Linked DNA regions of Allochromatium vinosum DSM 180. The protein of the gene in region 2 interacts with the protein of the main gene of each other region in a pairwise test. Links are inferred from orthologs where the notes say so. Each region holds a gene or a part of one and is shown on either strand. Other genes may lie near its edges. The genes, in order: ALVIN_RS13855 and rsfS.

Evidence for each region.
Region 1: the proteins of rsfS (region 2) and ALVIN_RS13855 interact in binary tests that used the Escherichia coli proteins (3 or more experiments, as listed by UniProt). The link is inferred for Allochromatium vinosum DSM 180 from one-to-one orthologs.

What each region holds. Positions count from the first base shown.
Region 1 is NC_013851.1:3,135,611-3,141,716, reverse strand. What follows is about bases 2,118-5,117. They hold ALVIN_RS13855 (ATP-binding protein), read right to left. Parts: upstream 4,158-5,117; coding sequence 3,078-4,157; downstream 2,118-3,077. Other genes in these bases: ALVIN_RS13850 (DUF5691 domain-containing protein), read right to left, coding at 4,154-5,117; ALVIN_RS13860 (DUF5682 family protein), read right to left, coding at 2,118-3,048. Outside these bases: ALVIN_RS13865 (VWA domain-containing protein), read right to left, coding at 1-757; more of ALVIN_RS13860, read right to left, coding at 754-2,117; more of ALVIN_RS13850, read right to left, coding at 5,118-5,722; ALVIN_RS13845 (SWIM zinc finger family protein), read right to left, coding at 5,722-6,106.
Region 2 is NC_013851.1:2,456,184-2,461,999, forward strand. Bases 1,331-4,040 are described here. They hold rsfS (ribosome silencing factor), read left to right. Parts: upstream 1,331-2,359; coding sequence 2,360-2,722; downstream 2,723-4,040. Other genes in these bases: ALVIN_RS17820 (hypothetical protein), read left to right, coding at 1,402-1,569; nadD (nicotinate-nucleotide adenylyltransferase), read left to right, coding at 1,643-2,317; ALVIN_RS10705 (dihydrofolate reductase), read left to right, coding at 2,735-3,253; ALVIN_RS10710 (symmetrical bis(5'-nucleosyl)-tetraphosphatase), read right to left, coding at 3,259-4,040. Outside these bases: ALVIN_RS10690 (NAD(P)/FAD-dependent oxidoreductase), read left to right, coding at 1-1,323; more of ALVIN_RS10710, read right to left, coding at 4,041-4,095; Co2+/Mg2+ efflux protein ApaG, read right to left, coding at 4,145-4,516; ALVIN_RS17825 (hypothetical protein), read left to right, coding at 4,671-4,841; ALVIN_RS10720 (Gfo/Idh/MocA family protein), read left to right, coding at 4,906-5,816. UniProt on the Escherichia coli protein: Functions as a ribosomal silencing factor. Interacts with ribosomal protein uL14 (rplN), blocking formation of intersubunit bridge B8.

The DNA.
Region 1 (6,106 bases), 680 kb from region 2 along the record:
CGAACACCACCAGATGCGTCCTGACGGCCGGTAGCGAGGCCATGACCGCGCCGAAGATGCTCGAATAGACGACCGAGTTGGCCATGGAGCCGCTCTGGTCGATGCAGAGCACGACCTCGCGCTGGGTGCGTCGCGCCTTACGGCCATAGCCGATGAGCTGCTCCGGGACCAGGGTCTGATAGTCGGCCTGCCAGTGGCGCAGGTTGGCGCGGATGGTACGGTTCCAGTCGATCTCGGCGTGTCGGGGACGACGGTTGCGCTCGGCGCGGTTGAGCGCACCGCTGACCGCCGCACGCATCGGTTCGTCCAGCCGCGCCATGAGTGCGGCGACCACCCGGGCGACGACGGTGCGCGCGGTGTCGCGGGTCTGAGCCGGGAGGATGCCGCGCAGGGCCATGAGCGTGGCCACCAGATGCACGTCCGGCTGCACCGCTTCCAGCAGCTCGGGTTGCAGCAGCATCGACTTGAGATCCAGCCGCTCGAAGGCGTCGCGCTGCATCACCTGTACCAGCGGTCCGGGGAAGTAGCGGCGGATGTCGCCGAGCCAGCGCGCGACCCGCGGCGAGGAGGCGCCGCTGCCGCCGCGCAGTCCGCCCGGACCGTCCGGATCGTAGAGCGCACCGAGCGCGGCGTCGATCTGTGCGTCGAGTCCGGAGAGCACGCATCCGCAACCGGATTCAGCCGGCTCGCCCAGGATGAGACGCCAGCGCCGGAGTCGGGTCTGGTCGGGGTCGGTCGGGTGGCTCGGATCGGTCATGGTGCGAATCCCAGGAGACGTTGCAGCAGCGGGATGGGCCGCTCGGCGCGTGCCGGATCGATGGCCGTGTCCGTCATGGCCAGGGGCGCGACGCTCGCCGGGCGCCGGGCGCGTTCACCGAGCTGGCGGCGCTCGGCCGGCGCGAAGGCCGAGAAGGCACGTCGCACCAGCGGCAGCACGCGCACGAAATGCTCTTCGCTCAAGCCGGCGACCCAGTCGTCGACCAGGGCCCAGAGGCTCGGGTCGTGCAGCAGCACCAGGGCGCTCCGGTTGAGGAAACCTTCGAGCCAGGCAGCGGCCGGCGCCGGATCATTGGCGAGCGACAGAGCCAGCGACAGACGGCGCGCGGTCGTTTCCAGATCCGCCTGCTGGGCATCGAACAGCAGGCGCGCGGCCAGACCGCCGATCAGGGCATGACAGGTCGCGCTCTCGGCGAGACTCATCAGCGCCTGCGACCACGCCTGCTCGAACTCCGCGTCCTGAAGCAGACGCAGCGGGCGGTCGGCGCCCTGGATGGCTGTGCGCATGGCGTCGGCGGCCTCGTCGTCGAGCGCCGTGCAGGCGCCGGGCAGCGCGAGCGCGGCGCGCGGCACCAGTCCGGCGAGGACATGAGCCACCAGACCGCTGTCGGTCTGGCGCACGTTGCCGTAGCGCAGGATCGAGGTCAGCGGCGGAATGGCGCCCAGCATCTGGGGCACGTCGCCGGCGACGGCGGCCTGATCCTCCAGGCGGCGCGTCACCGGCACGATGGCCGCTTGCAGATCGGCGAGCAGCAGGCGATCGACCAGCTCGCACAGGGCCGGCAGTGTGTCGGCGTGTTCGGCGGCATCGATGACGCGGCGGGTGGCGGCCTCCTCGACGCTGTTGCCCCAGCGGCTGGCCTCGATGATGGTGAGCGCGTGCCGCGGCTCCCATTGCAGCGTCCAGACCTCGTGGAAGGTGCCCTTGACCGAGCGCCCGGTGCGCTGCACTTCGCCCCAGTCGATCCCGAGCAGCGACAGACGATGGAGCAGGTGACTGCGCGCCAGATCCGTGGGTTTGCGCAGGTCGAGATCGAGCGTCTTGCGGCTCGCCTCGGGTTTCAGGCGCACCGCGCGCTGGCGCTCGGTGATGTCGCGTTGCAGGGGCACGACCGGGGTCTGCTCCGGGATGCGTCCCAGCCGCTCGCCGATGACGAGCGCGCGATGGATGAGCCGCAGCGGCGCTTCCTCGCCCTGGCAGACGACCGTGCGCAGGGCCTCGTCGAGTTCGTCGAGACCGGGCTGGGGGCGTTCGCGCAGCGCCGCCAGCGCGTCGGCCAGCCGCACGGCCTCGATCAGATGGGCCGATGAGCAGTCGAGATCCTCGGCGCGCAGCAACTGCGCGGCCCGGGCGACCCAGCCGATGGCCCGTCGCTCCGGGGCGCTGTGCCAGAGGTGCTCGTACCAGCCGGGCGAGGCGATGCCGGCGCCATAGCCGCTGGCGGTGCTCAGATGCGGATAGGACCAGGGCACCCAGGTTGCCTCGACCGCACGCTTGGGCAGCGACTTGAGGAGCGCGTTGTCGGCGGTCGCGCTCGGCAGTTCGGCCAGGGCCGGGACGTGCCAGGCCCCGCAGACCACGGCGATGCGCTCGAAACCCTCCTTGCGCGCCTGACGCATCAGCTTGCGCATGTGCGCCTCGCGTCGGGCCTCGTGCTCGCGCCTGTGTGCCGTCCAGTGATCGTCGCCCGACTCCTCGCGCACCAGGGTCATGGCCTCGCGGATAGCCGCGAACAGGTGCAGACCGTCGCCGCGTTCCTCGACCAGATGATTCCACCAGGACTCGCCATCGCTGTAGCCGGCGGCACGGCCGAGCCAGTCGAGCGGGTCTTCACGCCGCTGTTCGCTGTCGGGGTCTGCGGCGGCCTCAGATACTTCATCGGGATCTTCGGCAGCGGTTTCGGTTTCTTCGATGTCTTCGGCCAGGGGTTCGCCTGGCGCGTCGAGCGCGAGCCGGTGGGCGACCGGCAGATCGAAGAAGCGGGTCGGCAGACCGCGTTCGAGTCCGAAGCGCAGCGCCTGCCATTCCGGCGAGAACTCGGCGAAGGGATAGAAGACGGCCTCGCGCGCGTCCTTGGGATCGTAGACGAGCAGGGCGACCGGCGGCGCCAGTTCCGGATCGCGCAGCCATTCCAGCAGCGCCTGTCCCTCCGGCGGACCCTCCACCAGGATGCAATCGGGGTTCAGGGCCTCCAGCGCCTGGAGCAGACTGCGCGCGCAGCCTGGACCATGGTGGCGGATGCCGAAGAGATGGAAGGGCGAATCGGCCATGTGGCTCCCCCGCTGTGGGCGCGGCGCGCTCAGTCGTGGTCGCGGCAGGCGCGATAGAGATCCTTCCAGTCGCCGCGTTCCTTGATCACGGTCTCCTGGTACTCGCGCCAGACCAGCGCATCCTGCACCGGATCCTTGACGATGGCGCCGATCAGGCTCGAAGCGATGTCGCCGGCGCGCATCACCCCGTCGCCGAAGTGCGCGGCGAGCGCCACGCCGTTGTTGATGACCGAGATGGCCTCGGCGGTGCTGAGCGTGGCGCTCGGGGCCTTGAGCTTGGTCTTGCCGTCCTCGGTCTGACCGTTGCGCAACTCGCGGAAGATGCGCACCACACGCTGCACCTCCTTCAAGGCGGGCGGCTCGGCGGGCAGATCGAGCGCGCGTCCGAGCTCGGCCACGCGCTTGCTGACGATGGCCACCTCTTCGTCCGCGCTGGACGGCAGCGGCAGCACCACGGTGTTGAAGCGGCGCTTGAGGGCGCTGGAGAGTTCGTTGATGCCCTTGTCGCGGTTGTTGGCGGTGGCGATGGCGTTGAAGCCGCGCACGGCCTGGATCTCGGTGCCCAGCTCGGGCACGGGCAGCGACTTCTCCGAGAGCAGGGTGATCAGCGTGTCCTGGACATCGGCCGGGATGCGCGTCAGTTCCTCGACACGGGCGATCTTGCCCTGTTCCATGGCGCGCATCAGCGGGCTTTGTACCAGGGCCTGGGTCGAGGGGCCTTTCGACAGCAGTTCGGCATAGTTCCAGCCGTAGCGCAGTTGTTCCTCGCTGGTGCCGGCGGTGCCCTGGATGAGCAGGGTCGAGTCGCCGCAGACAGCGGCGGCCAGATGCTCCGAGACCCAGGACTTGGCCGTCCCCGGCACCCCGAACAGCAGCAGGGCGCGATCGGTGGTCAGGGTGGCGATTGCGGTCTCGATCAGCCGCCGGCTGCCGATGTACTTGGGACTGACCTCGAAGCCGTTGTCGAGCCGTCCGCCGAGCAGATAGGTCGCCACCGCCCAGGGCGACATGGCCCAGTTGGGCGGACGCTGGCGGTTGTCGCTCTGCTTGAGTGCGTCGAGTTCCTCGGCGAAGGACTGTTCGGCGTGCTGGCGCAGGATCTGATTCATGCGGATCGCCCTGTCTGAAGAAGATGGTGGTTGAGGATCTGGCGTTGCCGAACGATGGCCAGAATTTGGGCCTGGGTCTCGGTCGCGGCGGGCGAGTCCAGGCTCTCGCGCGGCCAGCCGTCGGCGGCTTCGTCGAGCAGTGCGTCCGGCAGACAGGCGATGAAGCCGGGAAGGGCGCGGCGCAGGCTGTAGTCCTGGACCAGACGGCCGGCACCGCCCTGACGATAGAGCCGATCGAGCAGACGCCGCGCGCCGGGCACGGACAGGCCGGGCAGACCCTCGCGCATCAGTCCCTGGGTGAAGCGGGTCAGCAGCAGACCCAGGGACAGGCCACGGGGCGGACGCTCGATCAGGGCCAGCCAGTAGGTTTCGCGCTCGGCGGCCGGGAGCCGGTCGACGAGGTCCAGCGGATCGAGCGCCAGTCCCTCGACCGGCAGCCGGTTCAGGATCGCCTCGGTCCAGTCGAGCGCCGGGGTGCGGGCGAGCGCCTCGCTCCAGGCCCGCAGCAGGGCGAGTTCCCAATCGGTGCTCTTGGCCCAGCGCACGCAGCCGGCCGGGTCCAGTCCGGTCTGGCCGGTCCACCAGCCGAGCGGCAGAGCGCGCGCCAGTTGGTAGAGCCACCAAGCGCGCTGGCCGAGTCGCTCGCCCTTGGGAGGCGTCTCCTCGATGGCATCCAGCGTCCAGTCCGGCTCGAAGGCGGCGGGCGGCTCGATCGTCAGCACCTGTCGCAGGCGCTTGCGCGTCTGGCCGAGACAGGCGCCGACGCGCTCGGTCAGACGGGCGACATAGCGACTGTCGGGCAGGCGGGCGAGCAGGGTGCCGGCCTGTCGGCGCACCTCCTTGCTCCGGTCCTGTAGACAGGTCTCCAGAACGTCCTGGTCCTCCAGGCTCAGGCCGGTCTCCAGCTCAGCGAGCAGTCGGGTGCGTCCGCGCGCGTCGGTTTCACCCAGGGTTTGGGCCAGTCGCTCGCGCGCTTCGGCTGGGTCGCGGCGACGCTGGGCCGCCAGGAACCGACACCGCTGGTCCAGCGTGCCGCTGTCCCACCAGTCGGGGGCGGGCGGCGTCTCGTCCAGCGTGAGGGCGGGCGACCACTCCGGATGGAGGTGCGCCAGCCAGCGTCCGCGCTCGCCGACCACAGGCGGCAGCCAGGGACGCAGATCGGTCTGTTGGACCGCGAGCGTCAGAGCGCGCGGCAGGAGTCGCGGCGGCAGGAGGTAGCCGGCGGCGTCGAGCTGACGCAGGGCCAGGACGCGCAGCGGGTCCGGTCCCTCGTCCAGGATGGTGCCTAGCGTCGTCACCAGTTCGGGTTCCGCCGCCACGGGGCGCGCGTCCTCGGGGCAGGGCGGGGGTTGTGGTCGATCCGTCGGCGGCGGCCGGAAACCGGCGGTCGAGCAGACGGCGAGCACGCCGGCCAGACGCAGCGCGCTCGTTTCGGTCGAGGCGGCCGCGTCGGCCTGGATCCGGGTGGACAGACGACCGAGTTCGCCGTCCGCGCTCGGCCATTCGGGCGCGCGCCGGTCGGTGCCGATGAGGAGTTGGGTGGCCAGTTGGTCGAGCGGTGACATCAGCGGTCGCTCCGGGCGGTGTCGGCGGTCCAGATCAGCTCCGGAGTCCAGGCACTGAGCGGGCGCAGCGACTCGCCATCCCATTCGCCGAACAGGGTGACCGGAGAACCGCCGGCGGCCGCGACGAGCGACCAGGCCGCGTCCGTGTCGAGTTGCAGACGCAGCGTCGTGGACTCGCCGACGTACAGCCGCCAGTCGTCGACCGTGTCGGGCTGCGGGACGCCTGAGAGGCCCAATGCGCGAACGGCTGGCCAGGGATTGGCGGCGATCTGGTCGGCCAGCCGCTCCAGCGCGTCTGCGAGCGGGACGGGCAGCCGGGACGCAGCCTCCGGGAGACGGCGCAGCGAATCGACGAACAGCGCGCGCATGGGCGCGGCACTGGGG
Region 2 (5,816 bases):
ATCTGGGTGGGCGTAGGTGAAATGACCGAGCGCCAAGTCACCTTCGAGCTGGCACCCGTCTACAAGAAGATCAACGTCGGTTTCCGGCAGGCACGCGCCGTCTCGATCCATCCCGATGGCGGCGCCGGACACGAGAGCCCCTTCGTCACCATCGAGTACACGGACCCGACTCGGGCCGGTCAGAGCGACGAGATCGAATACGACTATCTGGTCAATGCCACCGGCCCCAAGCTCAACTTCGACGCCACGCCGGGTCTGGGGCCGGAGACGGGCTACACCATGTCGGTCTGCACCCCGTCCCATGCGCTGGAGGCCAACGAGCAGCTCCAGAAGTGCGTCCAGGAGATGAAGGCCGGCGCGCGCAAGACCTTCGTCATCGGCACCGGGCATGGCATGTGCACCTGCCAGGGCGCGGCCTTCGAGTACATCTACAACGTCGATCACGTCCTGCGTGGGGCCGGCGTGCGCCATCTGGCGCGCGTGGTCTGGATCAGCAACGAGTACGAACTCGGCGACTTCGGCATGGGAGGCGTGCACATCACCCGAGGCGGCTATCTGACCAACGGCAAGGTCTTCGCCGAGTCGCTGATGGTCGAGCGCGGCCTGGAGTGGATCACCCGCGCGGCTGTCACCAAGGTCGAGCCGGGCAAGATCCATTACGAGCAGCTCGACGGCAGTGTCCACGAGCTGGAGTTCGATTTCTCCATGCTCATCCCGCCCTTCTCGGGCGTGGGACTCAAAGCCTATGACAAATCCGGGAGCGACATCACCGAGCAACTCTTCGCGCCCAACGGCTTCATGAAGGTCGACGCCGACTACAATCCCAAGCCCTTCGAGGAATGGAGCAAGGCCGACTGGCCGAAGACCTATCAGACCCCGAAGTACAAGAACATCTTCGCCATCGGCATCGCCTTCGCCCCGCCGCATCCGATCAGCAAGGTGATGAAGAGTCCGAGCGGTCTGCAGATCAGCCCGACACCGCCGCGCACCGGCATGCCCTCGGCGACCATTGGGAAGGCTGTGGCCGAGAACATCCGCGATCTGCTCAATGGCGCGACCACGTTGTCGCACACCGCCTCGATGGGCGAGATGGGCGCGGCTTGCGTGGCCTCGACCGGCATGGATCTCTTCAAGGGCACGGCGGCGACCATGACCGTATTCCCGGTGGTGCCGGACTACGAGACCTATCCCGAGTACGGACGCGACATGGATCTGACCTTCGGTGAGATCGGCCTGGCCGGACACTGGATGAAATACCTTCTGCATCATGTCTTCATCTACCAGGCCAAGCTGCGCCCGGGCTGGTCGGTGCTGCCCGACTGAGTCTCTCTCCCAGTGCGCCGGGGCCTGAAGTCGGTACGATCCCGGACTCCGGCGCGTGCATCCCGAATCGAGCGAGGAATGACGACGATGCCCGCCAAGAACAAAGAACCCTATCAGCAGGCCTATTACCCGCCGGTCCCGACCGGTTTCACGCGCTATATGCGCCAATCCATTCCATGGCAGTTCATTCGTTTCTGGATCATCAACTTCAAGATCTTCAAGCTATTGGTGAAGTCGCACAACTGATGGCGGATCGACGGAGCACCGAGCGCCCCGGTTCGACTGGGGCGTCGATGCCGTCAGCGATCCGGGTGCGCGCATGATCGGTCTGCTCGGCGGCACCTTCGACCCCATCCATTTCGGCCATCTGCGCGCGGCCCTGGACTGTCTCCAGGGACTCGCGCTCGATCAGGTTCGCTTCATCCCGCTGCGGATCGCCGTCCATCGTCCGCAGCCGCTGGCGAGCACGGCGCAGCGGCTGGCGATGCTGGAGGCCGCACTCGCCGACGCGCCGGAGTTTGTGCTCGATCGACGCGAGCTGCATCGGGACGGTCCTTCCTATACACTGCACACCCTGCGCTCGCTCCGTGACGAGTTCGGTCCCGAACGCCCGCTCTGTCTGCTGATCGGCGCCGATGCCTATGCGGGTTTTCTCCAGTGGTATCGCCCGTTGGAGATCCTGGAGCTGGCGCATCTGGTGGTCATGCGTCGGCCCGGGCACGATCCGGTCGCCAGTCCCGCCCTGCGACAACTCTATCTGGAACGGGTCTGCGAGGAGCCGCGCTGTCTGGCGGCCCGAGCGGGCGGCCGCATCCTGTTCCAGACCCTGACCCAGCTCGACATCTCATCGACACGCATCCGCGAACTCATCGCCCAGGGACGCCGTCCGCGTTATCTGCTCCCTGACGCCGTGCTCGACTACATCGAGCGTGAACGACTCTATGTGCCGACCGATCCGGCACGCTCGCCCCAACCGCCTCATCCGAACGTCTAGGCCGTAACCAAGACATCCCACTTCCCGAATACAGAGGGTTCCATGCAGCTCGATCAACTCAAACAACTGGTTCTCGACACACTCGACGATATGAAGGCCCGCGACATCCAGGTGCTGGACGTGCGCGGCAAGACCGCCGTGACCGATTTCATGATCATCGCCTCCGGCACCTCGGACCGCCATGTCAAGGCCATCGCCGAGACCGTGGCCTTTCGCGCCAAGGACGCCGGCGAGACCCCGCTCGGCACTGAGGGTCTGACCGAGGGCGAATGGGCGCTGGTCGATCTCAATGGGGTCGTGCTCCATGTCATGCTCCCGAAGGTGCGTGACTTCTACGGCCTCGAACGCCTGTGGTCGGCGCCGGCACCTGTCGCCGCGCCGCGTCTGGCGGTCGTTTCGGCCTGAGAGCGAGGCGTCATGCCATCGTCTGACTCAGCATCGCTCGAACGACGCCCGGTCATTGCGCTGGTGGCGGCGATGGACGAAGCGCGCGTGATCGGCCGCGACAACGCGCTACCCTGGCGCCTGCCGGCGGATCTGGCACACTTCAAGGCGCTGACGCTCGACAAGCCCATCCTCATGGGGCGCAAGACCTGGGAATCGCTGCCGGGTCTGTTGCCGCGCCGCCGGCATCTGGTGATCTCGCGTGATCCTGACTATCGCGCTGAGGGGTGTGAGGTCTTCGGTTCGCTGGAGACGGCGATCGCCGCCGTCGACGAGCCCGAGCTGATGATTGTCGGTGGCGCCTCGATCTATGCGCAGTCGCTGCCTCTGGCCGACCGACTCCATTTGACGATCGTACAGACGCGGGTCACGGGCGATGCCTGGTTTCCGGCCTGGAATCCGGTCGAGTGGAACGCAGTCGCGCGCGTCGAACGTCCGGCCGACGAGCGCAACGCCTTCGCCATGACCTTCGTGGATCTGGAGCGCCGCTGAGTCTGTCAGTCCCGTCCAGGTTGCAGATATCCGGCGCAATCGATCTGGATCGGCTCCAGCGGCTCGCAGTCGAGCCTGAGCGCCGTGAGTGCGCCGCCCCAGAGACAGCCGCTGTCGATCGCCCAGACGTTCTCGCCGCTCCAGTAGCCCAGCGCCGACCAGTGGCCGAAGACGATGCGATCGGCGCGCGTGCGTCGACCCGGAACCTGAAACCAGGGCCATAGCCCCGGCGACTGACTGCCGATCTCGCCCTTTTCCTTGAGCGCCAGAGTGCCATCGCGTGCGCAGAAGCGCAGCCGGGTCAGGGCATTGGTAATGAAGCGCAGCCGCTCGAGGCCGCTGAGATCGGGCGACCAGCGTGCCGGCTCGTTGCCATACATGGCATGCAGGAACTCGGGATAGTCATCGGAGCGCAACACGGCCTCCAGCTCGCGCGCGCGGGCCAGCGCCTCGGCCAGATCCCATTGCGGCGGCAGCCCGGCATGGACGAGCGTCAATCCGAGATCCGGATCGTGATGCAGCAGAGGCCGACGACGCAGCCAGTCGAGCAGCTCGTCGCGATCCGGCGCGCGCAGGATCGCACCCAGGGTGCTCTTCTTGGAATGCTTGGCGTTGCCGGCGGCCACGGCCAGCAGATGCAGGTCGTGATTGCCCAACACCACGATGGCCGAGTCGCCGAGCGCGCGCACCCGGCGCAGCACAGCCAGCGACTCGGGACCGCGATTGACCAGATCGCCGGCGAACCAGAGCCGGTCGGCGGCCGGATCGAAGTCGAGACGGTCGAGCAAACGCTCGAGTTCGGCGTGACACCCCTGGATGTCACCGATGGCATAGGCGGTCATCTGGAACGGAAATGGGTCGTCATCTGAAGTTCAGGCGTGGCCGTGCTGTTCAATGCAGCCGCGTCGAGGTCAGTGAAAAGGCCGGAATGCGCGCTCCGAAATGTGTGCCATCGTCGCCGACCATTCCATAGTGGCCGTGCATACTGCCGAGCGGTGTCGGGAGCACGGCACCACTGGTGTACCTGAAGGCTTCTCCCGGCTGCAGATGCGGCTGCTCGCCGACCACGCCCTGACCGCGCACCTCCTGAATCTGGCCATTGGCGTCGGTGATGATCCAGTGGCGGTCGAGCAAGCGCGCCGGCCTGGTGCCACGGTTCTCGATTGTGACGGTGTATGCAAAAACGTAACGCTCCTCTTCCGGCGAGGATTGATCCGGTTGATACTGACTCTGGGCCGAGATCGCGATGAGATAGTCGCTCAATTTCGTCTCCTGGATGACGTGCGCTGGATTGGCGCATGATATACCTGTCCGCCGTGTTGCGGAGTCTGCCCCGACCGCAGACGGCTATCTTGTCGCATTTTGAGATAGTTGTAGAATATTGTTGAAAATTTACTTGAATCCAGGGGTAGTTTGGATGATCTACAGGAAGCGGCTTCATCGAAGGCCGGACCCGCTCATTGTGCTGATGTTTTTCGTCGTTGTGGGCCTGTGCGCCACCATCAGCTATCAGTTGATCGCCTGTGTACCAGTCGATCCCGGTGAGGTCGCGGCGCAGTCACCCGAAGCCGGTTCCATCGGCGGTTGACCCACAACAGGGAGCGCCTTCCTTCGGTCTTGCGGACGCTCCCTCTGTACTCAGGATGGGTTCTATGTCACTCGATACCCTCGACCATCGGCTGAGAGTCGCCGTGATCGGCGTTGGCTATCTGGGCCGGTTCCACGCCCTCATCTACTCGCGCCTGCCCGAGGTCGAACTCGTCGGTGTCGTCGACACCGATGCCGAACGCGCCGCTTCGGTCGCCGCCGAAGCCGGCTGTGCCGCTCATACGGATCCCCGTGCATTGCTCGATCAGGTCGATGCCGTCAGTGTCGTGGTGCCCACGACAGCGCATCTGGCCGCCGCGGCGCCCTTCCTGGAGCGCGGTATCCATGTGCTGCTCGAAAAACCGATCGCCGCCACACGCGAGGAAGGCGCCGAGATCGTGCGTCTGGCCCGGCGCCATGGCGCCATCCTCCAGATCGGCCATGTCGAGCGCTTCAATGCCGGCGTCATGGCGCTCGCTCATCGCATCCGCGCGCCACGCTACATCGAGGCCCAGCGCATGGGCGGCTTCGTCGAGCGTGCAACCGATGTCGATGTGGTCTCGGACCTCATGATCCACGACCTCGACATCATCCTGTCCCTGGTCGACGCCGAGATCCGGCACATCTCGGCCATCGGCGCCTCGATCCTCACCGAGCACGTCGACATTGCCAACGCCCGCTTGGAGTTCGACAACGGCACGGTCGCCAACGTAGTCGCCAGCCGGGTCTCGGATCAGACGACACGGCGGATCCGCGTCTTTCAGTCCGGGCGCTATCTGTCGCTCGATTTCGTCAAGCAGACCATCGATCTGGCCGAGCCGCGCGCAATCGAGGACGGTGCACGCCCGGAGATCGCACGCGAACGTCTCCAGATCGATCCCATCAAGCCGCTGGATCTGGAGCTGGCCGAATTCGTGCGCGTGGTTTGTCAGGGCGGGCGACCGCTCGTCGACGGCCAGACAGGACTCAGAGCGCT